Regions from separate parts of the Bacillus sp. J14TS2 genome, predicted to be linked through region 2. Evidence: a T-box and tRNA genes for the amino acid it is inferred to sense, from the RefSeq annotation. Region 2 holds a T-box; the other holds one or more tRNA genes.
What was found. The T-box of region 2 lies ahead of proS (proline--tRNA ligase). A T-box ahead of a tRNA ligase gene usually reads a tRNA of that ligase, here a tRNA-Pro.
Positions count from the first base shown of each region.

Region 1: it has a tRNA-Pro gene. The T-box ahead of proS (proline--tRNA ligase) is inferred to sense a tRNA for this amino acid. The anticodon was not compared.

Region 1 covers NZ_BORE01000007.1:42,623-58,738, forward strand. The annotation lists gene KI375_RS11880 (Gfo/Idh/MocA family protein) at 1-157, opposite strand, end outside; gene KI375_RS11885 (Gfo/Idh/MocA family protein) at 178-1,341, opposite strand; gene KI375_RS11890 (sugar phosphate isomerase/epimerase family protein) at 1,447-2,202, opposite strand; gene KI375_RS11895 (AraC family transcriptional regulator) at 2,221-3,072, opposite strand; gene KI375_RS11900 (superoxide dismutase family protein) at 3,273-3,839, opposite strand; gene KI375_RS11905 (hypothetical protein) at 3,919-4,650, opposite strand; gene KI375_RS11910 (hypothetical protein) at 4,647-5,390, opposite strand; gene KI375_RS11915 (ATP-binding cassette domain-containing protein) at 5,362-6,273, opposite strand; gene KI375_RS11920 (GntR family transcriptional regulator) at 6,270-6,653, opposite strand; gene KI375_RS11925 (GTP pyrophosphokinase) at 6,839-7,591, shown strand; tRNA gene KI375_RS11930 (tRNA-Pro) at 7,659-7,732, shown strand; gene KI375_RS11935 (lipoate--protein ligase family protein) at 8,185-9,018, shown strand; gene lipA (lipoyl synthase) at 9,018-9,965, shown strand; gene KI375_RS11945 (aminoglycoside phosphotransferase family protein) at 10,206-11,126, opposite strand; gene KI375_RS11950 (DUF368 domain-containing protein) at 11,276-12,088, opposite strand; gene KI375_RS11955 (nuclease-related domain-containing protein) at 12,437-13,264, shown strand; gene KI375_RS11960 (AI-2E family transporter) at 13,398-14,561, opposite strand; gene KI375_RS11965 (ABC transporter permease) at 15,101-16,116, opposite strand, start outside.
Region 2 covers NZ_BORE01000003.1:39,509-55,624, forward strand. The annotation lists gene KI375_RS05145 (carbohydrate ABC transporter permease) at 1-601, shown strand, start outside; gene KI375_RS05150 (extracellular solute-binding protein) at 658-2,028, shown strand; T-box leader at 2,376-2,574, shown strand; gene proS (proline--tRNA ligase) at 2,623-4,065, shown strand; gene KI375_RS05160 (methyl-accepting chemotaxis protein) at 4,195-5,925, opposite strand; gene KI375_RS05165 (sulfatase family protein) at 6,422-7,882, opposite strand; gene KI375_RS05170 (DUF4956 domain-containing protein) at 8,224-8,904, opposite strand; gene KI375_RS05175 (polyphosphate polymerase domain-containing protein) at 8,935-9,696, opposite strand; gene KI375_RS05180 (MarR family winged helix-turn-helix transcriptional regulator) at 10,510-10,941, opposite strand; gene KI375_RS05185 (CBS domain-containing protein) at 11,077-11,532, shown strand; gene KI375_RS05190 (MFS transporter) at 11,688-12,926, shown strand; gene KI375_RS05195 (CynX/NimT family MFS transporter) at 13,039-14,271, opposite strand; gene KI375_RS05200 (FadR/GntR family transcriptional regulator) at 14,268-14,969, opposite strand; gene KI375_RS05205 (REP-associated tyrosine transposase) at 15,251-15,757, shown strand; gene KI375_RS05210 (hypothetical protein) at 15,754-16,116, opposite strand, start outside.

The DNA of each region.
Region 1 (16,116 bases), on a different contig from region 2:
ATACCCATTTTAAAGTTGCGCCTGCTTCCACTAGTCCATTACACATCCCATAAATATGCCCGTGATCAAGCGCCATCGCTGCCATCACAAATTCTCCTTCTGCAACGACACGATTGGGCTTACCCTTTGGCGCATAGTTCATTCCATCTTTTGACATATAGCTCCCTCCTTTCGCTTTTAATGCGTACCACTAACATCTAAAGTAACATCATCTGCTGACTGTTTACGAAACGTTGATGCGGCAATTTTCTCTTGTAATTTTTCATGATAAAGATCTTCATCGATCGGTAGGTCCACCCAGTCATCTAACCAGCTAGATAAGTATACACCATTTGAAATGGCCAAGCTTTTAATTCCTTCTTCACCTGGGGCTAATAGTTCCGCACCATTTAATATCGCATCCACCCAATTTTCCAAAATCCCTAAATGCTGATTATTTTTGCCACGTACCGGAATCTCCATTTTCCAGCACTCCGGTTCGCCAAAGCCGCCTCTAAACGTTTGATTGAATTCACGCTCAGATTGTCTTAGCCGCCAGAAGGTTAATTTTCCGTTCTCAATCACGAGCTTTCCACGATCACCTGCCACTTCAAAGCGGTTCGTACCAGGCGCTTCCCCTGTTGATGTTACAAATAAGCCTGTTGCTCCATTTTCATATTCAACATAAGCTGTCACATCGTCTTCCACTTCTATATCATGGTACTTTCCAAATCCACAGAACGAGCGAATCCTAGTTGGCATCATTCCGGTAATCCATTGCCATAAATCAAGTTGATGTGGAGACTGATTCAGCATCACACCGCCGCCTTCGCCCTTCCACGTAGCACGCCAGCCACCTGATTCATAATAGCTTTGCGCCCGATACCAATCGGTAATAATCCAGTTAGTTCGCTTAATCTCACCTAGTTCACCAGACTGAATGAGCTCACGCATTTTTTGATAAAGCGGATTTGTCCGTTGATTAAACATCATACTAAACACTTTTCCGCTTTTAGCAGCCGCCTCATTCATTAAGCGAACATTTTTCGTATAAACGCCCGCAGGCTTTTCGCATAGAACATGCCACCCTTTTTCAAAAGCCCTAATCGCTAGTGGTGGGTGCTCGTAATGTGGGGTCGCAATAATCACGCCATCGATCTCAGCTTCAGCAAAAAAATCATCAATCGTTAAAAAGCGTTTGACTCGATCCCCGAATTCTTCTCTGGCTTTAACCATTCGTTCTTCACGCACATCGCACACAGCTGTTAAGATAGCCCCGTCAATTTCACGATTGAACAAGCGTTTGGCGTGATTTGTCCCCATATTTCCCAGTCCAATTATTCCTACTTTTACGTTTGTCATGGTTAAAAGCCTCCCTTTATTTTCCTATTAAACCTGTACACATGATTCTGAATCTAACAACATCATTATTCCGAAAGGGCTGAAAAAAGCACTTCGATTTGCAGTTTAGATTTTTTCCTTCAATTTCATTAAGTTCTCTAAGCTTAAAGCTAGACTATCCAGTGGGTTTCCAGGACAAGAATCTTGTTCCACCGCATACCATTCTACTCCCGATTTCTCACCCCATTGCAAGATTGGAATAAAGTCAATTTTTCCTGTACCAATTTCGGCGAATGTTTCTTGTTCATCATCGGTCATATCCTTCAGATGGATAATTGGCATCCTATTCACATAAGGCTGGATAAAGGACAATGGATCCTGGCCGCCTTTTTTCACCCAATAGAGGTCAACTTCCGCCAAAACCTTGTTTTCTGCAACTGGCTCTAATAAGTATTCAAGCGCTGACATTCCATTTATTTCAGTTGAAAATTCAAAGGCATGATTATGATAGCTAATACGATAATCAGAAACTTGATGAGCCACATCATTTAATTTTTTTCGGACGATTTTATACCCTTCTTCTGTTTGATATTCCGCCGGTAAATATGGACAAACAATATCCTTCGTCCCGTATAAGTCCGCTTCCTTCACAACATTCTCCAAATCATTCTCTAAACGATCTAATGAAATATGCATTCCTGCTGTGCCAAGTTGATTGTCCTTTAGAGCATCCGCAACTTCTTGTGGGTCATAGCCTTGTGGCAAAGCTGAAATCTGTACACCTGCCCAGCCCATCTTTTTAATCTCTTGAAAAACAGGTGTGATTCCCTCCGCTAACTGTTCTCTTACTGTAAATAATTGTGCAGCAAATTTCTTTTCCATCTCTGTCACTCTCCTACTCTATGATTTTAATTTTTGTCTACGATATACAGAAGGTGTCATACCTACCCTTTGCTTGAAAAAACGGCTGAAGTGCGCCTGACTCTCAAAACCTGATTCTGTTGCTATTTCCACTAAGGTTCGATCCGGGTACATTTCAAGGTCAAATTTCACTTGATTTAAACGACATGTCATTACGTAATTCATCACTGTTGTACCCGTTACTTCCTTAAAAATTCTCGATAAATAAAACTTACTTAAATTCAATTCAGATGAAATATCTTCTAAACTTATACTCTTTTTAAAATGTGTCTGAATAAAATGAGCAATTTTTTCAACATGAAGCACCTTTTCGCTTTTCGGCATGGCTAGATGTTGATTTTCTTTTTTACTCAACTTATAAATTTGCATCAAAATCGTTAAGAGTAAAATCTTTAATTCTGCCTCTACTTCCGGCTTCATCATAAATGCGGAGTCTTCATTCATCAGATGATCCATTGTCTTCATCGATTGTAAGATCCGTTCTCTTTCTCCTTCATCTTGGCCGCGAAGCAAACAATTATTCATTTCTTTGAAGGGAGAGAGCAATTCTGGCATCCGCAGTTCCTCAATCACTGGATAAATCCAATCCGGAGAAAAATGCACCACGCTTCGTTCATACAAGGCAAATTTAGATGGATTAGCGCGATGGGCTGTTAAGCCATTCATAATAATAATATCTCCAGGCTGAAGATCATAAATGGAATGATGAATAAGATATTTACAATCCCCTTGATGAAAGAAATACACCTCAAACTGCGCGTGTGAGTGGAACGCAAAGTCCTGTTCTCCAATTGATTTCATTCGGTAATTCGGTCTTAACCATTCTTCCATCTTTCCACCTCTATGTATTCTGAAAGGGCTTACTTTATATACTAATGTTTTTTCAATGTTTTTCATTACCCCTGCATGCTCAAATTCGTACTATTATTGACTCAAATTGCTCTACAAATGTCAAATATGGGTAATTTACCCATCAAAAAAACAGCACATTATTCTGTACTCCATTGAGTAACAAAATAATGTGCTTATTTTTACTTACCGCCGATCACACCACAGACAATGCGATCGCCAGCATTTCCGGCAGGATCGGTCTTATAATCATCTTCTTTTTCATGAATAACAAGGGCACTTCCGTCCTCATCAAGCAAGGAGTTCTCTTCGTCATGCTTTAATGTCACATTTGGAGCCGTGATCATGACATTCACCGTACCATCGTCTTCAATTCCGATATTCGGTAAATCCCCTATGTGAAAACCTTTTGGATTTTCAAAGCCATGTTCTTTTTCACCTGTGTTAAAATGAGCACCTGCGGATGTAAAATCCGGTGCTTCACACACTCCAGTTTCATGAATATGAATCGCCTTTATCCCTGGCTCTACGTCTTTCGCCTGCAAGTGGATTTGTACTCCTTCTACTGTTTCCTTGAGGGCCGCTTTGCCAACTTCCTTTCCTTCAGAATTGATCATCTTTACATCAACATCTGCGTGGCCACTAACAGGAATAGCCTCCTCCTCTACTTGCGGCACCGCCTCTTCTCCACTACTACAAGCAGCTAATGTTATCCCCATAACTAGCAGGACACACAACAATTTTTTCACAGAAAAACCTCCTATTCTTAAAATCATTAGCATGATTGCCATACTGGAGATTTTTAAAACAGGAGGTCTTTCATTATTCTTACTCTACATTATAAATTACTTCCATTTCCCCCGTGTAATTGAAGGATAAATCAGCATTTACTTGGAGCTGCAAATCTTTTGGGATTTGTAGGTAGATAAAACGAACTTGCCTTATCGTGCCCTCAGTAAAGATATTTCTACTTTCTGTAAATTGGGAGAGAACCAAATCTCTTTCCACTGTAATCCCCTTAAATTCAAAAAACTCGCCAACTTCCTCAAGGTTTAATGTATCATCTGATAAGTTAAATTCAATCGACCTGATTTTGTCAGAGAAATCCAATGCTTGATAGATCACACTCGCAATATATTTCCCTTCAATCATGCCATCATTCTCTTGTTTTCTTTCTATAACAATCGGGACAGTTTCCTCCACTGTTTGTTGTAGATTTAACTCATTTCCCTCATATGGCTGCTGCCAAGTTTCTCGAATATACTCAGGATTAATATCAGCAAGCCGCCCATCATAGATCGCCTGTTCAAGCTCCATCGTTTTTTGGTCCAAGTTCTTATCCTGCACCCTTGGAATCTCCTCACTCGTTTTCGGCAAAAATTCATAGATAATGGGTGAGAGAATGAGAGCAGTCGCATAAATGATGATTAGAACTTTTACGATCTTTTTATTTTTAAAAATGCCCCCTTTACCTGTTGCTAGATTTCGGATCAGCTTCCAATACAAAAATCCAATAAGCAAAAGAGGAATAAGCAGTCCCCATAAAAGGATATTTATCATTTCCTCACCTCCAGTTTATTTGAGAGAAGAATAGCTGCCACAAAGAAAATTCCAGAGATGAGTAATACCTTCAACAAAAAGATCCAGAAATGAGTTTCCATCATAATAAAATCAAATACAGCCTTCATCTCTTCATCATAGCCACTTGTCACGGAGGCGATTATTACTCCTACACAGATTACAGGCAGCAAAAAGATAAAACTTCGATGAAATTGTATGATCATACCAAATATATAACCGAGTGCGGCAAACAGGAATCCATATAAGCTAATCGCACCGATAGAGAGGAGAAAATCAAGTGGTGACTGAAATAACTCTCCACCCATCATGACATCATCAGAAAAATAGCCAATGATCCTCACAATAAATCCACATAAGGTCGCAGAGATTCCTCCAATAAGACTAGCTGTTAGTAGAAATAGTACATTCGCCAAATGGCTGCTTAGTCGATTTCCTACAAAGACGTAATCGTCGTATCGAGTTGCTTTAGTGGTCGTAAAAATGGCTAGAGAAAATGTCCATAAGATGGTAAATATAACGACAATATCACCTGAATAATAGTTGAGCTCAACAGAAAGATCTCTACCGTGAAATCCAGATGACCCACTTCCTCCTGACGAAAAGAATATCGCTAAAACTTGTAAAATCACCAAGGTACCAAATGTCGTGAAAAAGGATTTACTTTTAAAAACAAATTGTTTCCAAACAACTTCAGAGAGACTCGTTTCGATTAAAGACATCATCGATCCCTCCCTTATCTCCGTTTGTTAAATAAATACAAAGGTCATTTGCTGACACAGGTGTTACTTCAATTCTTTCCTGCTTGACTGCACGAATCGTGGCTTCTGACCATTTATTCCGGATCACAGCATATCCAAGTCCTGGGCCGATTTCTTTTTCATACACGATTTCTTGTCCTTCAGTCCACCGAGCAATGGCCGACTTTTTCCCTTGAAGACCAATCGCCCATTCCTTCAAGTCAGAAATCGATGAATGCTGCAACACTTTTCCTTCGTGAATCAGCAACACATCCTCTAACAAGTCCTCTATTTCATTCAAATGATGGCTTGAGAGGATAATGGTCCGTGGATGTGCTACATAATCCTTAAGCAATGCCCGATAAAAATCCTTACGTACCGCAGCGTCCATCCCAGTCGTCGGTTCATCGTAAATCGTTAAGGCACATCGAGAAGAAAGTCCAAAAATCATATTGAAGGTACTTCTCATTCCTTTTGAAAGCTGCTCATAATAAGCCGTTTTTGATAAAGAGAAATACTCTAGCAATCGCCTCGCTAATTCAAGATTGAAATTGTCATAAAATCGCTCTCCTTCTTGCAAAATTTCATCCAATTGTAATGAGGGTGGAAAAGTCATTTGATCGTCGATCATAACGCTATTAGCGGAAACAAGTAAGCTGTTAAAAGGTCTGCTAGAAAACACTTTGATCTCGCCGGCAGATTCGTGAGTAAAACCAGCAATCATTTTTAACAGCGTAGTTTTTCCAACTCCGTTTCTACCGATTAGTCCGGTGATTTTCTCTCCTGCTATGGTAAAAGTTACATCCTCTAAGACTGACGTTCTCCCGTAATTTTTCACTAATTTTTTGCATTCAATCACATTCATTTCTGCTCCTCCTCTCCCCTGATGACCGCTTGAACCATCTGTAATAAGTCCTTCTCCTCTACTTCCAATCGCTTTGCTTCTAAAACTAGTTCATGAATAAGCCCCGTTAATGTCTCACTCTTTCGCTTCTTCAATATGGCTTTCTTCGCATTCTTTGTTACAAACATACCGAGTCCACGTTTTTTATATAAAATTTGCTCATCCACTAGCATGTTCAACCCCTTTGCGGCTGTCGCTGGATTAATCGTAAACATCTCTGCTAATTGATATTGTGAGTATACTTTCTCATCACTCTTGAACGTTTCTGCGATGATTTCATTTTCAAGCCATTCCGCAATCTGCACATAAATGGGTTTAGAGCCATCTTGGTGTAATAGCATCCAGGGACCTCCCTTCAAAATTAGTGCATTAGTGTTGTAATGTAGTATATAATATTTCTTATCTCTAGACAAGGAAGATATTGGATTTACTAAAAAAATCTTGCTGGTTATGGTACGATATAGTATATAAGAGGGCATTTTGCTTATCCGATCTTTAAAAAGATCATCTAGAAAGGAAGACCTTCATGAAACAAGATCAAATACTGGATATTCAACTCGTAAAAGAAATGAAAGTCGAGCTCACTCGATTTATGATGGCGTATCAATTCGCTTGTGATGAAATCAATACAAAAATTAATATATTATCAGATGAATTTAATTATCTCCATGACTACAACCCGATTGAACATGTAAAATCGCGGGTGAAGTCTCCTGAAAGTATTTTTAATAAAATAAGGCGAAAAGGATATCCATTTGCCCTCAATACTATTAAGGAGAATGTTCGCGACATTGCAGGGGTGCGGATTACTTGTTCGTTTATTTCAGATATTTATGTTTTAGCTGAGATGTTAGGCAAACAAAAGGATATTACCGTTATAGAATACAAGGATTATATTCAAAATCCCAAGCCCAATGGCTATCAAAGCTTACATCTTATTGTCCAAATTCCAATCTATATGACTGACCGCACAGAGCATACGTATGTCGAAATCCAAATTCGTACAATTGCGATGGACTTTTGGGCAAGCCTTGAACATAAAATTTACTATAAATATGATAAGGAAATTCCAGAACATCTGGCGAAGGAACTGCAGAGCACCGCATTTATTGCGGCAGATCTTGATAAAAAGATGGAGAAATTGCATAAAGAAGTTTCCTCTATCAAAAAGGAAAATGAAGATGATGGCGTATTATCCCGTTTAGAAGAAGACGTCATCACCAATATCCTCCCTAAAGTGCTGGATCAGTATAAAAGAAGTCTTGAAGACGGTTCATAACAATGAATGTTTTGGGATTGTTTTCCAAGGGGCCATCTACTATAATAAGAGCTAGTATCACGATTATCGGGATGTAGCTCAGCTTGGTAGAGCACTAGCATGGGGTGCTAGGGGTCGCAGGTTCAATTCCTGTCATCCCGATCACAAAGCTGTACTTTTAGATTGACATTTGTTACCATACTTCTAGCAGATAAAGTGAAACTTCATTCAGTGGGGGTTTTTACTGCCAGTTAATTCGGGATAAAGATATAGGATATCCTCTGAAGTGTGGGAAACATGAGGTCTTAGACGATTTTCATGAAGAACTGCATTTCTTTGAAAATGCAGTTCTTTTTATGTGTTTTGAGTCAATTTCATAATTATGGATCAAGAGATAAAACACGAACGTTATGGTGATTCAAATACTTATTGTAAACTTCACACCAGTTGATTGGAGCGGAAATCAACATTGTTCGGATTTTAATACTGAATTTTCTATTATGAAATTGATTCGTATTGAAAAAAGAATGGCATTTTTTATAGAAAAAACTAGATAACGATCACTTACGCCATGGCCTTCTATGATTTTTAAATTCATCTAGGAGTTGAGCAAAATGAAAGATACTTGGGGGCTTATCAATACTGGACATCAAGATGCAGCAATCAATATGGCATTGGATGAATGTCTCCTCCTTTGGCATAGCCAAGATCTGATTCCACCTGTTCTTCGTTTCTATGGTTGGTCAAAGCCCACTCTATCCATTGGTCATTTTCAAAAGGAAAGAACAATTCATTTTCCCGGTATTGAACAACACGGGTGCCAATTTGTCCGTCGTCTAACTGGAGGAAGTGCTGTGCTACATGATGATGAATGTACTTACAGCCTTGTTGTTTCTGAACGAAAACCCTATATAGAAGATTCGATTCGGAAAGCCTATCATGCATTGGCCCAAGGGATCTTTGCAGGATTTAAAGAATTAGGCATCCAAGCACAGTTTTCTATGCCTGAAGATCATTTTATAGAGGAACGGTCTGCTGTTTGTTTTGAAAGACCATCCGATTATGAAATGCTTGTCGATGGGAAGAAAATATCTGGCCATGCTCAGACAAGAAAAATGGGCGTTTTGATGCAACATGGTTCCTTACCTTTTACAATCGATCAAGACATGCTCTTTGATTTATTCGCCTTTTCAACAGAAGAGATGCGTGCCCGAAAAAGAAAGGCTTTTGCAAATAAGGCCATCTCTATGAATGAAGCGAGCAGAAGAAACATTACATACGATCAGGCAGTTGCTGCGTTTACAAAGGGATTCGAAACTGGATTGGACTTACAGTTTACCCCATTTGAACTCAGTGACTCCCAATGGGAAGAAGTACGGGCTCTAGCAGAATCAAAGTATCGTTCAGATGACTGGAATCTAAAATTTCAAAAGAAGGTGCAGGCATAATGGCAATCGATAAACAAGAATATATTAGAAAACCAGAATGGTTGAAAACAAAAATTAATACGAATGAATCTTATATGGGCTTAAAAAAGTTAATGCGCGGTCAACGTTTAAATACAGTCTGTGAAGAAGCGCGTTGTCCTAATATTCATGAGTGCTGGAGTGAGAGAAAAACAGCTACCTTTATGATCCTTGGAGATACATGCACAAGGGGATGCCGTTTTTGTGCAGTCAAAACGGGACTTCCAAATGAGCTAGATTGGGGCGAGCCAGAAAGAGTTGCCGATTCCGTAGAAATTATGGGCTTAAAGCATGTCGTGGTTACAGCGGTTGCCCGTGATGACTTAAATGATGGTGGAGCTGCTGTATTTGCCGAAACCGTTAGAGCGATCCGCCGGAAGAATCCTGGATGTACAATTGAAATCTTACCATCTGACATGAAGGGAGACTATGAAAGTCTTCACACCTTAATGTCCAGTGAACCAGAAATTTTCAACCATAATATCGAAACCGTGGAGCGCTTAACACCAAAGGTTCGTGCGAAAGCAACCTATCGTCGCTCACTCCAACTTTTACAGCGAGTAAAAGAAATCGCCCCAAAAACACCCACAAAATCAAGCATCATGGTGGGGCTTGGTGAAACCAAAGAAGAAATCATTCAAGCCATGGATGATCTTCGTGCTCACAATGTCGATATTATGACAATTGGCCAATACCTACAACCAACGAAAAAGCATCTAAATGTCGTTCGTTATTATCATCCTGACGAATTCGCTGAATTAAAGGAAATTGCTCTTTCCAAAGGCTTTAGCCATTGTGAATCCGGCCCACTTGTCCGCTCATCCTATCACGCAGATGAGCAAGTAGGTCAAGCCGCTGCTCAACGCCGCATCAACTATATGAAAGGCGTTGAAGAACAAGAAGAACAAGAAGTCGATTTTAATTTTTAATAGAAGAAATAGCGTTGCGCACTCATGGCGCAACGCTATTTTGACTTGCATCTTGCGTGGCGCAAGGTATGAAATTCTAAGCGCCAAAGCCGAACAACGCATTAAAGTATATGTAGAAATAAGAGTTCGGCAAAATCCCGAGAGGACCATGAAAAACGATGTATACTTCCGGTGTTGAGTATATGCGCCTTACTGGTTCGTTTTTTTGTAAAAGCCTAGCTTCTATTTCTTTTTCCCCATTTAAAATGCTATTTTCTCATTCAAAATGGATTCGGCCAAAGCAATATCTTTTATAAAATCCGTATATTCTTCACCATCTTCTATACACCAGCATACTCCCATAACCGTTTCCACATATAGGCATTGTCTTATAATCTTTTCAGGAATATGAAGTTCTTTTTCAAAAAAATGGATGATATGGTTTATTTTTTTGTATGTTGCTTCATCTTTTTCATCATCAAATTCATTTAATATAAAACGGGAAACATCAAAGACGGGATCACCTATTACACCTTTAGGATCGATGATTACATACTCACTATCCTTACCAAGGAGAATATTATCGTGATGAAAGTCTCCGTGAAGCAGTACCTTTTGCGAATACAAAGCAGAGAGCGATGAACATATCTCTCTTGCCTTTTTCATATGCCCATATAACTCTTGACAATCATTGCGTCTACTCATATAGTCTGTTATCCGATCGACCCACTCTATATAAGTCGGATATATGTCCTCCTGAGTGGGGGGAATATGTAATCCTTTATATAAAGAACAAAAAATAGCCAGTCTTTTATCGAGAGACTTCTCAGCCCTTAGTGGTTGCCCAGGCTGCACACGCTCTTCAAGAATGACGCCATTCTTAATATCATCTTTAAATACCCTACAAAATCTCTTGCCGTTATATTCAGACAGAGTATAAAATTCTTTAAATATCTCCCCGAAAGATGGATTGCCTATTTTAAGTACGGCATTTCCAAGGTTATCCGAATAACATTTAAAAACTAAGTTTGCAGAATATGAAGGAATGAATTGAAATGAGGTTAAATTCCACTTATCAGCATAAACTTCAATATCTCTCAAAACTTTATTGTGGAAATCCTCTCCAAAACGATTAATTATTTCTTCAGTCTCATTTTTTTTGAAACGAAAAGGGCTATCCATTCTAGTAAACCTCCCATTGATAAACTTCGATCTTTCTTAAATAATACCTGCTCCTTATCTACTATTTAATTAAAAAATCCGCTAGATATCCTCCTCTAGCGGATTTTTTTATGATTTCACTCTTAATCAAACATTTGATTAAATGTTTATTAAGCCTTTCTTACTAGACTAATGGAAAAAGAAAGACCAAGCCCAATTATAAAAGTGAAGATGCTGATGACAAGGGTTGTCCCACTTGCCATACCTGGATAGATAACAAATACGGAACCGACAATCATGCCAATAATGACCGCATATGTCATATGTGAAGAACGGGAGAGTAGATATTGGATCCCTTTACTACTCACCACAAAACCAACGATTACCCCAGCTCCAATCGTAATAATCAAGGGAATATTAAAAGTCGAAAGCGCATTGATCGCTGTTGAATACACACCTAATAACAGCAGAACAAAGGAGCCGCTAATTCCTGGCAAGAGCATCGCCATACTCGCTAACCACCCTGAAAAAAATAACCCGATCGTAGTAGACATGTTTAGTGTCGTAATGGGATCAACATCTTCTTGCGTTTTGAAAAATCCCAAGGAAGCAAGAAGTATCCCCATGATGACTAAAACAATATAATGCTTAGCTGAAAAGTTCTTTTTCACTTCTGCTTGTTTCATCAGATAAGGTAAAACACCCAACACAAGCCCCATGAAAAGAAACTGCGTGGGCTCTTTATGCTCCGACAGTAAATAATCGATCCCCTTACTGAGGACAATTATTGCTGTTCCCATTCCAAGTGCAAGCGGGAGCAAAAAGCCAATATGCTTTTTCCAATCTCGGCTAAAAAAACCGCTAATCGCTGATAATAACCGATCATAGATTCCAAGAACGAAAGCAACCGTCCCTCCGCTCACACCTGGTATTAAATCCGTTGTTCCCATAAGAAAGCCGCGAAATATATTTTTCCACTCCATCAATTTTAGAATCTCCTCTATTAAAATTCATACGCTTTATTATAGCATAGAGAGAAAAATTTTATTATACGAGAGTATTTTGTCTCTATACGACAGTATTTTTCATTATACGACAGTATTTTCCTGCATATGACAGTATCTCAATTTGAATCTGACTTTTTATCGATCTTTTTCTAATCGTGTGATAGAATAACAGCAATATCAAATGGAGGTGTTGTTGCCATTAATGTTAAATTTCCAGCAGAATCACTAGCACTTCAGGGATTAAAAGCAACATTAAATCGGTTATCTACAGATCATCCTCAGTATTCACTCATTTTCAGTAAATACCAGTCGAAAAAGGCAGGTATAGCTGGAGAGAAAAGAGTGGAGCAGATCTTCCGAACCCATTCTTTCCAGATGGAACATCGCATTTTCCACGATTTGTCTCTTCATACAAGTGCTAAATTCCAATTAGATACAACCTTTCTCACACAAGCCTTTGCCGTAATTTTTGAAGTGAAGAATATATCAGGAATTTTAACTTTCAAGGAAAATCCTCCGCAATTAATTCGCGAAAAATTTAGCGGCAAAGTAGATAGCTTTGAGAGCCCTGCCACCCAATTAGAACGGAATATGGCTTTACTCCGGGAATGGTTCCACCAGCAAAACATCCATCTCCCAGTTCTTGGTGTTATCGTTTTGGCTTATCCAAAGCAAATAGTCAAAGTGCCACCCCAAAATATAAAAATATTATTTCCTAATTTAATCCCACCCTATATTCATACTCTCTCGCATTATCAAAAAAAACTTGATATCCATATGCTTGATCTTCTAACGAACAAACTTTTAAAAAGCCATCAAGAGTATATTCCTCCACCTATTTGCGAAAACTACTCCATCCCAAAAGAGGATATTCAAACTGGCGTCATTTGTCCAACCTGCAAGTATATCGGCATGAACAAGATACCTCGGTCTTGGCATTGTCCTCAGTGCCGGAAAAATAATCCTTTGGCTCATATTCAAACCATACGCGAATGGTTTCTCATCATGGAGAAAGCGATAAAGAATCGAGATTGTCGAGCATTTTTACAAATTGATAACTTGAACACAGCCTCACGCATCTTAAAAAATATGAATCTAAATGCCACTGGTACATTTAAAGATCGAAGCTATCAAATGGATTTTTTGCATTAAGCTACCCCATTTTATACGAGAGTATTCTACTTTTATACGCGAGTATTTTCTATTATCCGAGAGTATTTTCTACTATGCGACAGTATTTCAACTTTATCCGAGAGTATTTTTTCTATTGAACATGCCTGCATTCTTATTTATGAGCTTGTTCATCCATTTGATAAGCTCCAGCATCTTCTCCATAATATTTGTCATATCGTTGTTTGAACTTACCAAAAAAGTGGGCGACAATTACTTTTAAGATTGCATAACCAGGAATACCAAGAATTACACCAACAACCCCAAATAAATTTCCTCCGACAAGTAATATGAACATGATGGTAATCGGATGAATTTTCATCGTATGCCCCATAATATTAGGTGAAATAAAGTGACCCTCCAAAAACTGAACTGCTGCCCATACGATTGCTAGCTTTACAAGCATAAATGGGGAGTCCACTAAAGCGATAATAATGGCTGGAGAAACAGCAATCATTGGTCCAAGGTAAGGAACAACACTTGTTACAGCAGCTACAATGGCTAATGTGATTGCATAATCCAAACCAATGATCAAATAGCCAATGTACAATAGGATACCGATACAAGTAGCAACGATAATTTGGCCACGTATATAAGACCCTACTTGTACATCTATATTTTTAAGGACCTGATCCGCATCATCTCTATATTTTGGTGGAATCAACTGCAAGTAATAGGTCTTGAATTTTGCGCTGTCCTTTAATAGGAAGAACAGAACAAACGGAAAGGTAAACAGTGCAACAAACACATGTGTCAGTGTGCTGGCTATGCTCAAGATACCTTCGTAAGCACCACCTAAATATCCACTGATTTTATTTGGCAAATCACTTAAGGTTGTTGTAACCCATTTGTATCCTTCATCATAATAAGGACCAATAAAGGAATGGTCGACCCAATCATTTATTTCTTCTCCCATCTGCTTCAAATAGATTGGAATGTCGACAATCAAATCATTAATCTGTTTTTCTATGGATGGGGCGACGAGGAAAACAAGACCGGTTATTAGTCCGCCGATCCCCAAAATAATAATGATAATTCCCCATATCCGCTTAATATGTAGTCTTTCTAGGAGATTGACAATCGGATTCATTATATAGTAAGCAATAAAGGCAAGAATAATCGGCGCTCCAATTGTTGATAATATGACAATCACCGGGTGGAAAATAAAGGAAATCTTATTGTAAATAAAAATAGTAATTCCAATGAAGATTAAGATAACCAAAGCGAAAATAAGATCGCGTCCGCCTAGGAATCTAATAAAACGGGTAGGCTGCTTCATAGGATGCACTCCTTTATAAGTTATTCTTTAATAATACAACCGCTTGATCAGATGGAACTTAGCATCCTTCCAGATCCATCGATGTAACGTTTAACTGTTCAAGGATACTCTTAGATGGATTTGCGAAGTTAGCTTCATTAAGCTCACATTTACCAAATTGTGATTTCGGAAAAGTACATTCTTAAAAATCGCTTATTTTCAAGTAAACACACGATAAACTTTACTTGCTTGGCTAAAAGTTTTTAGCCATTGTTATGATCATCTAGCCTAGGAATATGATTCATTATCTCACTCATTGTGAAGAAAATACAAGTGATATTTGGGGAAGTAACCGGTTCGTCCTGCTGAAAAAATATTAATCAGGACGTTTGGAGTGGGGGACCTATTGCCCGCCTGCCAATTCATAGTGATGTCACCATTTAGTGAAGCAAAGTGTTCACCTTCAGCAAGTCGGAACAGGGATGTTTCCTTCTTACGACTCTCCCATTCTACTTAGAGTAAAAAACACTCCTGGCCAAATTCCGACCAGGAGTGACTCATTAAGCCCACAGCCACTTCCAAATTTCTTTTGGTGTGGCATTTTTTCCATACATAAGGATACCCATTTTGAATATTTTTCCGGCTGCTTTCATTGCTAACCAAATAAATACAAATAGCACGACAATCGCAATGATGATTTCAAGCCACGGCCACTCTTCCAGCATAGCAAGACGAATTAATAGAACACCTGGTGTGGTAATCGGAATATAGGTCATCACTTTGGCAACCAAACCACTTGGATCCATTAAAATTGGCCCCATAAATATAAACGGAAGGAATGGCAACATCATCACAATTCCTTGAAAGTTACTTGTAGAGCTCATGTCTTCGACCGTTGCTCCCATCCCGACAAAAATAGCCGCGAATAAGAGGTAGCCGGCTAAAGCGATAAGCAAGAGCAGCGCCAATTCTGGTACAAATAAGTATTCTAGGATCGGAAAGTCAATCTTCCATAAAGCGATAGGAAGAAGAAATGCTAGCCAAACGGCTACTTGTGTAATCCCTAAAACGAAATAGCCAATGATTTTTCCTTGCATAAGATCTGTTGGTGTAACAGAAGACAAAATAATCTCCGCGACCTTTTCCTTTTTTTCCTGTGAAGCAGAGGTGAAAATCATCATCCCTGTGATCACAATCGAAAATAGGACAACGCCCGCTGCAATTCCAGGAACAAGATGCTTGAACGGATCCCCTTCTTCTTCAGATGATTCCCCATCTGTTTTTGAAGAATCCCCAGTATTCTCATGCTCGATCGGCTGCAATGAAACGCCCTTGCCAATGACTTCCAACTGTTGATCTGATAAATTCATTCGTTCCAATTGTAGTTGACGAAGTGGTGTTTCGATGATCGATGCTTCAAAAAGAAAACTTTCCTCCAGCTTGTCGTTTAAATAAACGGGGATTTCTCCTTCTTCTAGTGCCTTTTCTGTTAGAGCAATATAAGCTGTATGTTCATCTGCTTCTACTTTAGCCGCCATCTCCGCTTCAGTGACATCGGTCTGCTGTAACTCCCAAT
Region 2 (16,116 bases):
TTCAATTGGAGTTATTTTTGTTAGTTTAATGTCAGCGCTTTTATCGGGTTATGCCATCTCCAAGCTAAAATTTAAAGGATCGATGGTGGTGCTTGTATTAGCGTTAAGTACGATGATGATTCCTTTCGAAATGACAATGATTCCTCAATATTTACTTTTTGCAAAAATTCACTTATTAGATACGTATTGGGCTTTTTTTTTACCGGCTCTTAACTATGCATTCGGTACTTTTTTAGCAAAGGCGTTCATTGATCAAACTCCTTCTAGTTTACGAGAAGCGGCGATTATAGATGGGGCGGGAGAATTTAAAGTATTTTTTAGTGTTTTTCTTCCATTATGTATTCCGATTGTAGCTACCATGGCGATCCTGCAATTTTTAGCTGTATGGAATGATTTACTATGGCCATTACTTGCCTTAAAAACACCGGATAAATATACTATTCAGCTTGGTTTAGCTATGTTCCGTGTTAATAAAACAGCGCCATTGCCGTCCATCATCATGGCAGCAACAACCGTTAGTTTAATTCCTGTTGTGACATTATATTTATTTCTTCAACGCTATATCGTAGAAAGCATCGCGTTGTCTGGTGTGAAGCAATAAATGAAATGATGTAATTCGTTTAGCCAAAAAGTATATTAAAATGGGAGGTCTTCTAAATGAAGAAAATCTTTTCAATATTAATCACTACACTGTTAGTTGCTGCTTTAGCCGCCTGTTCTTCCTCGACTAAGGGAGGAAAGGATACAAGCAATATTGAAGTAGTTTCTGATATGGAAGGAACAGTCCGCGTATCAGTGGCTGGATGGCCGCTTGAAGATGGAATTGATCCTATTACCGGGAAAGAAACAATCGGTTTTGAAGAATATTTAAAAAATGAATTTGAACCAAGATACCCTAATATCGAATTGGAAATATACCAAGTCCCTTGGGATAATGCCCAAGCCAAACAAACAGCTATGTTACAATCGAAAGATGTGGACCTTATTTATTCAGGAGGAGCCTTTGGAGCCCAATGGATGGAGCAAGGTTTACTTAGAGGGATTGAAGATTTAATTGAAGATGATTCCGAATTTGATGAAAGTATCTACCTTGCAGGAATATGGGAAAATTCCTATAGTACGGTTAGTTATGATGGAGAGCGATTTGGTCTTCCATCTGTATTAGGAAAACGCGTTACTGTATATGATAAACAACTTTTTGAAGAGTGGGGAGTGGAACCATTATCGGAAAATCCATCTCCAGAGGAAATATTGGAGAAAGCACAACAAATGACAGGGGAGAATCCAGTAACCGGCGAAAAAAATTATGGGCTGTATTTTAGTGGAAAATCCCTAAATGCTTCTACCTTTGTAGCACTCACACATGCCTTTGGAGCAGAAGGTGCAACGGGATCCTTAGATGATTTGAAGAACATCGAATGGAAATTGGATACACCCGAAATGGTGAAAGTAATGGAATGGCTTGCTAAAGCTTCTCAATATCCCCCAATCGATTTTTTAAATGAAAAAGGAAATGAAAATTTCGGAACAGAAATGAATAATATAGGCATTGCCCTTGATGATGCTGGTGGCCCAATAATGGGAGAATACTTGGCAAATGATAATAAAGAAATATTAGACCGTTATGAAGCAGTATTGAATTTAGGTCCGAATGGGGAAGGATGGGTAGCGATGGACCCATTTGTTATGGCTAAAGATGCACAAGATGTAGAAGCAGCTTGGGAAGTAATGAAGTTTCTAACTGGGTATGAAACCCAAAAATGGAATTATGATAACTATTCAGCAACTCCAACCTTAGCTGATGCTGACTTTGTTCCCAAAGAAGATAAGTTTTCGCAAAAAGCGATGGAGATTGCAGACGTTTCACCTTCAGTTCTGATGGATGAAGCAAACCCATTCTTTAGTAGTGAGATTGTTCCAGCTATAAACGGATTCATCAGTAATGCAGCTAATGGAAAAACACCGGATATTGAAAAATTTCTAAGCGATTTACAAAAACGTGCAGAAAAATGGTCGGCCAATCAATAACAAAATTCGTTAAAGATTGAATCAAAACGAAAAGATGGGGCTGTCCAATAAGTCGTCAACAACGAAAAAAGAAGGAAGAATTCTCCTTCTTTTTTATGAGTAAATGCTAAGAGAATCGCCAAAAAAGGTACATTTCGTCGGGAATAGCATTAGCTGAAGGACCCCATAGCTCACGAATTTGCGAGGAGGCTAAGGCGCCCGCGGCAAGGAAGGCTTTTGGCGATTTTCGGCTTTTGGGACAGTTCCATCTCTTGTATTTGCATTCTTTGGCTGGAAAAGCCATAATTTAATATTCTGTAGTTCAGTAAATTTAAGTTATCTGTTATAATATATTCATTTATATATGATAAAAAACAGTGATAAGGATTAGTATAATTTGCTATCTTTTTTAGAGAGGAAATGGGTGGTGCGAATTTCCAAGATACAAATTAGAACCTGCCTTGGAGTTCGCCGATGTGTGCGGTTTTGGCCGTTATCCAATTGAGTGTGCATGTTTTTGTTGATCAATGTAAATAAAGGTGGTACCACCGGTCCCCGGTCCTTTTTGGATGGGGGCCTTTTTGTGGTTTCACAAAAAAATTAGAGGTGTAGAAGATGGGAAAAAAGAATAATAAGCAATTTGTAGAAAAGATTACAGCGATGGAAGAGGATTTTGCGCAATGGTATACAGATGTTGTGAAACAGGCCAATCTCATCGATTATGGGCCAGTTCGTGGAACGATGATTATTAAACCAGATGGATTTGCAATTTGGGAACGCATTCGTGATGAGTTAGACAGACAAATAAAAGCGACAGGTCATGCAAATGTCTCTTTTCCTTTATTTATTCCAGAGAGCCTGCTGCAAAAGGAAAAAGATCATGTAGAGGGATTTGCGCCTGAGGTGGCCTGGGTTACACATGGTGGTGAAAATGAATTAAGTGAACGATTGGTTGTGCGCCCAACCTCTGAGGCTCTGTTTTGTGAATATTATTCAAAAAATATTCATTCTTATCGTGATTTGCCTATGCTCTATAATCAATGGAGTAATGTAGTACGCTGGGAAAAAACGACACGTCCTTTTTTGCGGTCATTGGAATTTTTATGGCAGGAAGGACACACAGCACATGCAACATATGAGAAGGCCGCGGAAGAAACAACAAGAATGTTGAATGTTTATACAGATGTGCTTGAAAACTATCTAGCCATTCCCGTTCTCCGTGGTCGAAAAACTGAAAAGGAAAAGTTTGCTGGTGCTGATTATACACTCACGATTGAAAGTATGATGCATGATGGGAAAGCCTTGCAATCGGGTACTTCTCATCATTTTGGCTCAGGTTTTGCTAAAGCCTTTGATATCACTTATTTGGATGAAAAGGGGGAAAGCCGATTTGTCTATCAAACCTCTTGGGGAATTACTACCCGTTTGATTGGTGCACTAATCATGGTTCATGGCGATAATCGCGGTTTGGTTTTACCGCCAAAAATTGCTCCAACACAAGCGATTATTATTCCCATTGCTCAACATAAAGAAGGAGTTCTAGATCAAGCCTATGCCTTGCATGATCAATTAAAAGGTTTTGTTCGCGTAGGAATGGATGCAAGTGAAAAGTCGCCAGGCTGGAAATTTAACGAATGTGAAATGAAGGGGATTCCTGTCCGAATTGAAATGGGACCAAAAGATATTGAAAAAAATCAAGTTGTCCTTGTTCGGCGTGATACGGGAGAAAAGGAATTTGTCAATTTAGCTGATTTAGAAGCCCGTTTACCGATCTTAATGGAGGAAATTCAAGAGAACCTCTTTAATCGTGCACTTCTCCTTCGTGAGGAGAAAACATCCATTGCTACGACAATGGAGGAATTTAAACATATTCTTGAAAAAAATCCTGGTTTCATTAAAGCAATGTGGTGTGGAGATCGTGATTGTGAAGAGAGAATAAAAGAAGAAACCCAGGCTACATCAAGGTGTATCCCTTTTGAACAAGAGAAAGTGGCAGATAATTGTATATGCTGTGGGAAAGAAGCAAAAGAAATGGTCTATTGGGCGAAAGCATATTAAAGGATTTAGCAGTTTTTGCATACAGGCAGGTTTTTTGATGGCAAAAGATCACTAGGGTTGAAACTCCACAATGAAAAGATGAAGGGGGGAAATCTCTCCTTTCATCCTTTCATTAAAGATATGCTTTTCTCAAATCTCCGATTCTAATTGCGTTAGCAATGTAAGCACAAGCTCTGAATAGTTTAGGACTTGCTCAAATGCCTTTTGCGATGCTGATAGATCACCCTGTTCATATAATGAAACGGCTTGTTTGGCATAATAGTGGACGGCTTTATGAGGCTTCTCTAATTGCTTAAAGGCAGGCATGTCCTTCACTTTTGAAGATAAATCTCCATAGTACCATTGGCCAAGTCGGCATGTTTCGTGTGATGTCACTTGCTGGGAATTAAGTGTTTCTAATCCTAGCAGCATATTATAGATCTTCCATTTCCAAAGAAGGTGATCTGTTTTTGCCACCTTAATGACGTCTTTTGAATTTAAACGAATATTTGTTGAAAAAAAAGTGTTTCGATATTCTTCCATTTGTCTACTTAAATCAAAAATAACTTTAGCCGTCTGATTCGCAATGGCTTGTGAACTCTTGCTTAAATCAAAAATAATCGAGTTGCGTTGTGCAATTTCATCAACAGCTGACGTTTGTTCCTCTGACATTGCTGCGATTTGTGATGTCGCTTGATTAATTCCTTGCATGGCGAACACGATCTTGTTTAGTGCTTCATCCGCCACTTTGGCCCCCGTTACGCTTTTCTTAATCAAAGCCTCTGTATTGTTCATTTGTTTCGTTACGAGGGTTGAGACATGTTGTAATGATTGCATATGCTCCGCTATTTGTAATGTTTGTTCCTTTGTATGCTCTGCTAGCTTCCTTACTTCATTCGCTACTACAGCAAATCCTTTTCCATTTTCTCCTGCCCGTGCAGCCTCGATACTTGCATTTAAGGCGAGCAAGTTGGTTTGATCTGTGATTTGCTTGATCACTTCAACAATTTCATGCGTTTTCTCAATCTCGTGGTTAAGCTGATCGACTTGATGTACCACCTGATTATAGACTTGCCCCACTTGTTCAATATCTACCATTGTTTCATGAACATTTTGTTTGCCTTGTTCCGCAAATTGAACGGCTTCATCTGTTCCTTCAGCCACCTTGGTTGAATGATTGGCGACTTCTAGAATAGAAGCACTGATTTCTTCTGTTGCACTTGAAACACTATAGCTTTCCTCATTCATATTATCCATCTCTGCGATTAATTGTTTTGAAGTATCTAGCTGCGTGGTGTAGTTTAATGTATCGGAAATGCCAAACAAAAAGGCTTTAAACGTTTCTTCCATATAAACTTCAACGATGAGTTGCTGATCAAATGCTGCTAATTTTTGAATGGAAAGGACAGTATTGATCATCTGATTTGGCTGACTGTACAATTTTTCCATCAGAATAGAAGTCATAATTTGTATCAACAGATGGTGGGCGGAAATAAAATGCTCAGCAGTCAAATGAATGCGACTATGTACTTGACCAATTACAATTCTTGTCTCGATATATTCTTTATTTACCTCTGCATCCAAAAATTGATCTAAATATTTCTCCATCGTTTTTCTTAAACGCTCAACGGTTGAATGTTGGACAATGATGCCTTGTAAATGATCAACAGACGTAATCCGGTCGTAAAATTGATTAACTATTTCATTTTTATAGGGTGAAAGAATGGGAGACGCCTCACGAATAGCGACTAAATTTTCTTGTTTGATATTCATAAAAGTCAGTCGCTCCTTTATTCGCTTCCCTACACCGGCAATATCAGTTTGATCAGAATGATTGAGATATTCTTCCCATGTTTTTGTTTTTTTTGTGAAAAGCTTCATTGTTTGCTCTTCCTCCACTATGTGCATTTTTTAATTTAGAGCTTCAAGTTTGAGCTTTCAAAAAACAATAGGTACTACTAGCAGATCTCAATCTTTTTCCTTACTAAGTATAGATATCGCAGGAGATCCCGCCTCTACTTCAGCCCGTAAAATTAGCTCCTATCATGAACGGATGAGTAAATCTATTTTTTTATGAAAGCTCGTTTTTGCAGAAATAAGTCATTATGAAAAGGCTTCTCTTATTTTCAATTTTAAAAAATATCCATATAGGAAAAAATACCGACGTTAGATTGAATAGGTCGGTGTACTACTGGCTTCCATTAGGATATTGCAGTCAATAATATTTAATTATAGGTCTTGTTAATTATATACTTTTAACCTATGGGTGTCTAGGACAATAGGGAGATGCCTGGCACCTCCCTATTCCTGTCTGTTTATGCCAAATGGTTTATTCGGCGAAACATGACATGTTCAGGGTTGTACCAGGCACTCCTTTTTATTCGAATTCACGTGGATGGCGTTTTTTTAGTTCTGGAATGGCATGTCCTCTTCCGGTTGCTTCTAATCTCTTTACGTAATGTTTCAGATTGCCTTTTGCATGAAGGGGTCCGCCTTCCTTCATGACTGTCCATAGTGGGTCAACATCATGATCCATTGTACTCATCATGTCATCATGCCATTCGTTTAGATAGTAAACAGCTTCTCGACAAAGATCAGGATTTTCAGATGCTATATCATGCTGTTCGAAGGGATCTTCTTTCAGATTGTATAGCATTTCTTTAGGGAATAGATGATACCCGTCATGATAGGAGCGAATGTATAACCAGTCTCCGAATCTAACAGACCTTTGACATACATGGGCACATTGCGACACTACTAAATAATCGCGACCAGTTGATTCTCCTTTTTTTAGAGCAGCAGCATAGCTTTGTCCATCCCATCTTTCGGCAGGCTCTACATCAATTAATTCCGCAATCGTTGGCGGAAGATCAAGATGGTAATGGAAATCATTATCCACATGCCCCGATTTTAGACCAGGCCAACGAATGATCATAGGAATATGGCATGTTCCTTGATCAGCTGTTCCATGTTCTCCATAGATGCCCAATTCTCCCATATTTTCGCCATGATCCGCTGTGATGATTATGATCACTTCTTCCATAACGCCTTGTTTCTCTAATTGTTCAAAAATCATCCCAATATGATCATCGAGATACTTTACTCCGCAATCATAACCATCAATCATTTTTCGCATATCATCCATATTTTTAATTTCACCAGGATAACGAGGATATTCTGGATCTGTGGTATTGTTAAACATATTGATTTCATGAACACTATGAGGCCCAATTTTCTCCTTTTGCTTTTCTAAAACTTCATCGGTAATCCAGGTAGGAAGAGGCTCATCCTTGAACGGATTTCCAAATGATTCAGGTGCCCTATATGGAGTGTGAGGATCCCAATAATTAACGTATAAAAACCAGTCTTCATTTTCTCCATTTCGCTCCAACCAATCCAATACAACAGGTGTCACTTCTTCAGCTGATTCCATTCCACCTTTTCCCGTGTTATACATCTCATTAAAGCCAGCATAGAAAGTATAGGAAGAATGTCTTTCCGCAAAGGGGCTAATTAACGATGTTTTCATCCCTTTGCGTCGAAACACATTAGGGAAATTTTCGAAAGAGAGTTTATCACGAAATCCGCGTTCCTCTCCATCATGACGCACATCTGCAGCTGCACCCCCATGGTTTACGACACCATTATGAATTCCAAAACGGCCAGTCATCAAAGCGGTTCGTGAAGGAAAACAAGGAGCATCAGATGTATAATAATTGGTAAATCGAACTCCTTCAGCTGCAATCTTATCAATGTTTGGTGAAGTATGACGGTGATAGCCATAACAACCTAAATGTGCTGGATTAGTAGAATCTAAATCTAATAATAATACTTTCATGAAAGACTCTCCTTACTATTTAATATTAAAAAAAGCTACATACCGCTTGTAAAAGAAGGCGATTACACTTCGCCTCTTTCTATGTATTATAGGATGATCAACGGAGGGGGGTCCATGTATAATTCTCTGATTTATAGTAGAATATTGTACTGTTTACGAGGATTTTTTTTGTGAATTTATATGGGGGAGGGCCTTTGCATCAATCAAAAAAGAGTGCTAAGGCCCCATTCAATGCTCACGAGAAGCTTTTAATTTTTTATCCCGGTGCAACCGTCCGTAAGCCACTAAGAGATCTCAAAGAAGTCTAAGTGGAGGATAATGGACGCTAACACCCCGCTTTATTAATTTGCACTTTCTAAATAAGTGATCGAAACTTTCAGGTTGGCATTTTTTTCGCGAATTCGATCAAGGAGCTCTTTGTCATTAGTTGTGTCTTTGCTGCGAATGGCGTATGTGTATAAAATCATGGTTCCGAGATTAGTTGTTTCTACTTGTCTGAGTGTATGACTCAGTGTATAGTGTTGAAAAATATCAACGAGTAAGTTTTCATGATTTAAGTTTTCCGGGACGGTGACTTTTAAAATCTGCGTATCTTTGCCTTTTCCATATTGCATTTTATAAAGCAGATAAAAGATGAAACTAGCAAAGAGGGTAAGCATAATCGCTAAACCGAATTGGAAGAGACCTGCTGTCATGCCGACACAAAGGCCAAAAAAGATATAAGCGATATCCTTTGCATCTGTTACAGCACTACGGAAGCGTATCAATGAAAAGACCGCAAATAGGCCAAAGGCAACACCAGCATTTCCACTCACAACATTCATGACGACAGACACGACAACACTCATCATGATAATTGTATGAACGAATGATTGCGAATACCTTTCACCTGTAAAGGTGATTTGATAAACCTTGGTAATTAATAAACTGAGTATAAGGGCAAGTGCCATTGCAACCAAACTCATCCAAATGTTTGTTTCTGCTAAGCTTTCCAACGTGAATAAATTCTCTATAAAATCCATTGTATATTCCTCCACCTTTTTCCTTTTTCTTTATATGGCATCAACGAGAATTTTCTCCTGCTCAATACCATTTGGTAACTCTTCACCTTTTAAACATTCTAAGCTTGTACAAAACTTGGAAGCACTGCGTTGTTCACATCTTAAATCTTGCAAAATACGCGTAAGCCATAGAGGAATACTGTGGCTTACCTTTACCTCTAGGACTACTAAGTTTTGAGCAATAAAATGTTCCCCAAAGGGGCCATGTTCAATCTGTAAATCATGATTTCGACAACGTAAATTTAAATCAAACGTCACACGTAAATCGGGATCCTCGATATGATGTAAAGCATGCCGGTCATAGCTTACAACCATTTCTGGGCGGAGTTCGTATAATGTTCGATAATGATCAATTTCTCGAAAAACTTGTAAGTTTGATGTCATGTAATCTTCTAGGGACTCAGGTGTTTCTCCAGATAAATACCGATAAGCTTCTGATAAAGGCAGGACCATTCTTCGTTTATTTACTACCTTTTTATGCTTTTGTTTAATCTCAAAAAAGGCGTTTCCATCTAAATTAGTATCATCATAAATCCGTAACCGAAGCTTTTGGCGAAACCTTAATTTGTTTTTTGTCTCAAAATAAATCCTGTTATCAGGACTTTCAAAATATAATGTAGTAATCGTATACTGGCCTGCACTACCATTCCGATCTGGTCGCATAAAAGGCATCATTCGTTTCACCAATTCCTGATATTGATCGTGGGTGATCAAATATTTCTGCTCTCTCCTTCTAAAAATTTCAATGGCCATGTTGTCATCTCCTTCATGTCAATACTTGTATAGTACTCAATGAATCTTAAAATATAATTGAAGCTAGATTAGAATTGTATGAGAAAGTGCTGAGGGAAAAAATAGTCTCAATAAGAAAAGCGCAAGTCGACAAGTAAATAAGCTGCTCCAAAGAAGGGCGTTCTTTGGAGCAGCTTATTATGCAGAACATCGGCTAAGTTCCAACCCCCAACGTTCTGCCTGCACGAGTAGATCCTGTAGCAACCGTTCCTGTGAGCCTCAAGTCAATGGCGCTAGGAGCTAGACAAAGGCACCCAACATCATGCGAATGATTCACAAGCTGCGATTTTATGATTTTCAAACCGGATCAAAAATCGCCACATCGATTACTTGATGTGACGATTTTTGATCCGGTCCGTAAGGCCCTGATTCACGATAATGACTAAGTAGGAGATAACGGACACTAACACCTGCTTTATGAAAAAATAGGTGATCGTTTATCCCACATTAACTGGCTGTAAAACCCCCAATTCAAAAATTCTTGAAAAAACCTAGAATTGTAAGTGGAGGATCAACAGCCAGTAAAAGCCCGATTTGTTCAGGCCTGCAGGACGTAGGTCACAAAGGCGTTGCGATGTACAGGACGTACTAGTGCGGGCGAAACGACAGGATGTCGTGCTTTAAGCCTGCCGGCAGGATGTTGCGAATTTAGGCCAACAGGACGTTGGTCAGAACAGCGTTGCGCCAGGACGGCGCGAATTTAGCTGTTCATCCACTTGATCCTTACTAATCAGGGAGGGATGAAGGAAAACCCCCACTGATTGAAGTTTCACTTTATGGTTTGTCTTTTTCAATGATTGTTTGATTATACTTTTTCAATAAATGGCCAAAAGTTAGTTTGTCCTCTTCAGACCAATCCGATAACACCTCAGATAGTCGATCATATCTTCTTTCTTTATTATCATCTAATTCCTTAATGCCTAGATTGGTAATCCTATAAAAGTAGGAGCGTCCATCTTTAGGGTTTGGCATTTTCTCGATATATTCTTTTTGTTCAAGGGCTGCTGCCTGTCTGCTAATGGTGGAAATATCTAATTTTAGCTGTTCTGATAAAGACTTCACTCCAGCCGGACCAGCGACAGATAATTGCCTTAATAAGACATAGGCAGAGCGCTCAAGCATGTCATTGCGTTTTTCGGTTATGACAATGCGGCGAATAAATAAACTGACTTCTTCTTCTATTATTTTGATCGCATCTTTATCCATTTATGACACCTCACTATTATCCTAGCGACAAACTCAAGCTTGTGCAAGTTCCGAAATTTTTTAGACAAATATTTAGTTGTATGGTACAATCAACTATATTGTTTTTTAATTTATCAATGATGGGAGGAATGAGAAATGAAAGCTCAAGATGTTATGATACACGATGTTTATCATGTGACAGAAACGGATTCTATTCGTACAGTGATTCAACAATTTATTACCCATGGAATTAGTGGGTTACCTGTAGTAAATGATCAGAAAGAATTAATTGCCTATATAAGTGATGGCGACATTATGCGATATATTGGAAAACATAAGGACATTGTCGTTGATTCCTTATATTTCGTGAATGTCGTGGAAGGCGACAAAGAAGGATTTTTGGAAAAAGTGGAACAGGTACTGGATTTACCGGTTCTCAATATTGCGAAGAAAAAGGTAATCAAAGTAGCATGGGATGAAGAGGTCGAAAATATAGCCACTATTCTAGGGAAAAGAAAAATAAAAAAGCTACCCGTTGAAAAAGATGGGAAATTGATTGGGATCGTCAGCCGTGGGGATGTGATTCGCCATACATTTAAAAATTTTCTCTGATTTGATCACCGTACTTGGGGTGATGTGCAAAAATTTGAGCACATACAAGCGGAATGAAAATTTTAAAATGTGCACGATCATAAGAGGATTCATTAGTGGTCTTAAAGATATCTGAATGATCTTAGAGTATTAAAAAAATAGAATGGAGAAGATGTATGTCACAAGATGTTACAACTGCTGCGAAAGTAGTGAATCAGTCGATACAGGAAGAGGGAAGTATTTTGAAGCAGCCGAAAGCAGTATGGGCTGTCTTTTTTGCGAGTATTATTGCTTTTATGGGATTAGGTTTGGTTGATCCAATATTACCGGCCATCGCAAACCAATTGGATGCATCCCAAAGTGAGACAACGTTGCTTTTTACAAGCTATAATGCGGTCATGGCGGTTGCTATGCTTGTAACAGGTACTATATCTTCAAAGCTAGGGATGAAAGGCACACTACTTAGTGGGATTGTCATCATTGCTTTATTTGCTGGATTATGTGGAGTATCGAACGATATTTGGTCACTTGTAGCCTTAAGAGGTGGCTGGGGACTTGGGAATGCCTTATTTGTCGCTACAGCATTAACGGCGATTGTCACATTGGCAACAGGTGGAAATGCAAAAGCAATTATATTATATGAAGCTGCAATTGGATTAGGAATTTCTGTTGGTCCATTACTAGGAGGATGGCTAGGGGCGATGTCATGGAGAGGTCCCTTTCTTGGGGTAGCTGTTTTAATGGTCATCGCTTTTATAGGATTATCGATTTTAATGCCTAAAGCAAGTGGGACAACGAAGGGTGCTAAACCAAAGACTTCTATATTGGATCCATTTCGGGCATTGAAACATCGTTCTTTATTAGTCTTTGGGATTACAGCAGCCCTATATAACTTTGGCTTTTTTACCTTACTAGCGTATGCCCCATTTGTATTAGGCTTAGATGAACATGGATTAGGTTTTGTCTTTTTAGGTTGGGGGCTACTACTAGCTATTACATCAGTCTTTATGGCACCAAAAATCCAGCAATGGTTTGGCACAGTTAAATCCATGTGTTTGATGCTAGGCTTATTTGGAATCGTCCTTCTAGCCATGGGACTTTGGACTTCCCAGCAGTGGCTAGTAATCTCAGCCGTTGTAATCTCAGGCGCACTACTAGGAAATAACAATACACTAATTACAACAGCAGTCATGAACGCCACAACAGTTGAACGCTCCACAGCCTCTGCCGCCTACAGCTTTCTTCGATTCATCGGAGCAGCGATCGCTCCATTCTTGGCAGGAAAACTATCGGAAATCTTTAACCCTAGCACCCCCTTCATCGTCGGCGCCATCTTCGTCTTCATCTCAGTATTAGTCGTATGGGCCAACCACATCCATGTAAAACATGTTGATGACGTAGAAACAGGACACTAATTCGGGGACAGTCCCCCGCTCTGTTAAAATGTTAAAGTTTTTATGAAGGGGACAACAATAAAGAAAGTTGAAAAACCGAAGTCAGACTGTGATCTGACTTCGGTTTTTCTTATCAAGCTAATTTCCTTGTTGTAGTGGAATCTGAGATGACTTTGCTTTTCCCAGCATTTACTCCGGTAATAAAGATGACCATTGCTAGCAAAAATAGCAAAAGTAGCGGGATTTTCCAACTATGAAATAAATCATGTAAACCACCAAATAACATCGGGCCAACAGCGGCCAAGAGATAGCCGAAAGACTGCGCCATTCCCGACATTTCGGCAGCTTCTTGTCCACTCGAAGTACGTAAGCTGAAAAACATCATCGCCAGGCTAAAGGCGCTTCCGGCTGCAATCCCGATCAGGATAACCGATAGGGGGATGAGCAGCTTGCTACCCAGGAATAAACCGACAATGCCAGCCATAAAGAAAAACGCAGTGATTCCGGATATGACTTTTTGGTCTTTCATTTTTTCCGCTACGACCGGAATAATAAAGGTAACAGGAATAAGCGCGAATTGCATAAGGAAGAGCATCCAACCAGACGCACTTGAACTGTATCCATGTGTTTGAAGGATTTCAGGCAACCATGTAATAAATGTATAAAAAATCAATGACTGTAATCCCATAAAGATGGTAATATGCCAGGCTAATGGAGAGTGCCAAATGCTTTTGCCTTTTTGTCCAGAGGCCTTGACAACTTTTACGGATTCACTAGGTTTTCGAAGTTGTGGAATCCAGAAGAGTAGGGCAATGATCGCAAGGATTGTCCAAAAAGCCAGCGATCCTTTCCAACCCACTCCTTTTATGGAAGCGATCGGTACACTTAAACCTGAACCGAAGGCACCAAATAAATTCATGAAAACTGCATATATACCAGTGACAAAGCCAATTTTTAATGGAAAATTCATTTTAATCAAACCGGGCAAAAGGACGTTCCCCATTGAAATCGCCATACCAATCATAATCGTACCTATAAAGAGAAAACTCGTTCCGAAAAATGATCGCACTATTAATCCAATCATTAAAAGTAGTAAGGAGAAAAAAATTGTTTTTTCCATACCGAATCGATTGGCGAGTTTAGGTGCGAAAGGAGAAAGAAGGGCGAAAGCGAGTAATGGAAGGGTGGTAATGCTCCCAGCTACAGCATGACTCAGGCTTAAATCATCACGTATAAATGAAATAAGTGCACCGACCGATGTTAAGGGAGCTCTTAAGTTTGCTCCTACTAATATGATTCCTAGTAAAAGAAACCAATGCGCTTGATGGCTTGATGTATTTTCTAATGATGTCGTGTTTTTACTCAAAAATCTTCCTCCTTAAGCTCTGATGCTAATCTTTTTTTAAAGTCAAAAATATATTCATTGACATATTTTATCGCCTCTTCGATATTCTGCTCTCGAATAGCATCTAATAATTCACTGTGAATCATTTTTTCACAGGCAAATGGTGTATCGATAATCATGAGTTTGCTAATGGATGTATATAAAGGGTCCGTCATATATTCATATAGCTCTTGAAGCAATTGATTGTGCGAGGCCTTCACCATAGCTTTGTGGAAAGCCATGTCAGCTGAGATAAAATCCTCAACCGCATCTCTTTGGGCGGTGTCCCGACATTGCTCCATATAAACCTCAAGCTGGTGAAGATCCTCATCATTTCGATGAACGGCGGCTAATTGTGCAGCCTCCCTTTCTAGAGCTAATCTTACTTCCAATGTTTCAATTAGATTAGAATTTTCAAGATGACGTTCCATGGCAGCGCCCAGTGAACTTGAAGAGCGGACAAGTGTTCCACTTCCTTGCTTTGTCTCCAGTAAGCCTGCATGAACTAACGCACGAATCGCCTCTCTCAAAGTATTACGACTAACCGCAAACTCCTCCATAAGCTCCATCTCTGGCGGCAACCTATCGCCAACCGCCCAATGCCCCTCCTCAATCAAACTCTCAATCTGCATCACAACCTGCTCCACTAAAGATAGCCGACTTGCTTTCCTTAACATCACAAACACCTCCCGAAAATTTGTAGGATGATTGGTATGTAGGATATATTAACATAATTGAAAATAGAAGTAAATCCGAGGACAGTCCCCCGCTGTGTTAACGTACTAAAGTTTTTAAATATAGAAGATTAGGATTTTGGAGTGTCGAGGGAGAGGAATTTTGGGATATTCAAGTGTAAAAAGGGGACTTTTAGTTTGTTTTTATAATCAAAATACCTTTTTGACAATTTGAAAAGGATGCTTGCCATGACTATAATGGGGCTAATAAAATGGGGAGGGATTACATGGCACGAAAACTGCGTGTATGGTTTCCGGGGGCAACTTATCATATTACGGCTCGTGGAAATAGACGTGATCGAATTTTTCGAGAAACTCAAGATTATCAATACTATTTAAGCCTAATTAAATCGTGTAAGAATCATATCTCCTTTAATCTTCATGCTTATTGCCTCATGCCGAATCATATTCATCTGTTATTGGAAACAAAAGATCAGCCACCTGGTCCGATTATTCATTATATTCATAGTCGCTTTGCCATTCGTTTTAACAAGCGTTATGAATTATCAGGACATCTATTCCAAGGGCGTTTTCATGCCGAATTAGTTAGAACAGATGATTACTTTCTCACTGTATGTAAATACATTCACTTAAATCCAGTTGAAGCAAACATCGTCACTAAACCAGAATATTACCCATGGAGCAGCTATGCGAAACTAGTCAGCAACAAAGAAGACCCCATTTTAGAAACGAAAAAAGCCCTAACACTAGGGGACAGTCCCTTGACACGTTAATGCATTATCGTAGTGGGGGACAGTCCCCAGAGGTCGGTTTCTGTGTGAAAATCTGCAAGTCTTCCTTGATAAGTTAGTTCAAATCGAGGAGACTCTTGTAAATCATGAGGGGTGATAAGTGATATCGGTTTATCAAATTTAATTGTATTGGATTTTAATAGGACAGTTGCAACAAATTGAGAGCAGAAGAAAGCATTTTTTCTTTTTATCGGTTTGTTTAGCGCAAGGGCGAATAATCCAATTAGATTGTATCGATAGATTTCCGCATGCGCGGCAATTCTATTAATATAGTGATTCATCTTTTCCAATTCGACATCTGAAATCGTACAACAATAAATAGAACACCGTGCTTGTTTAAA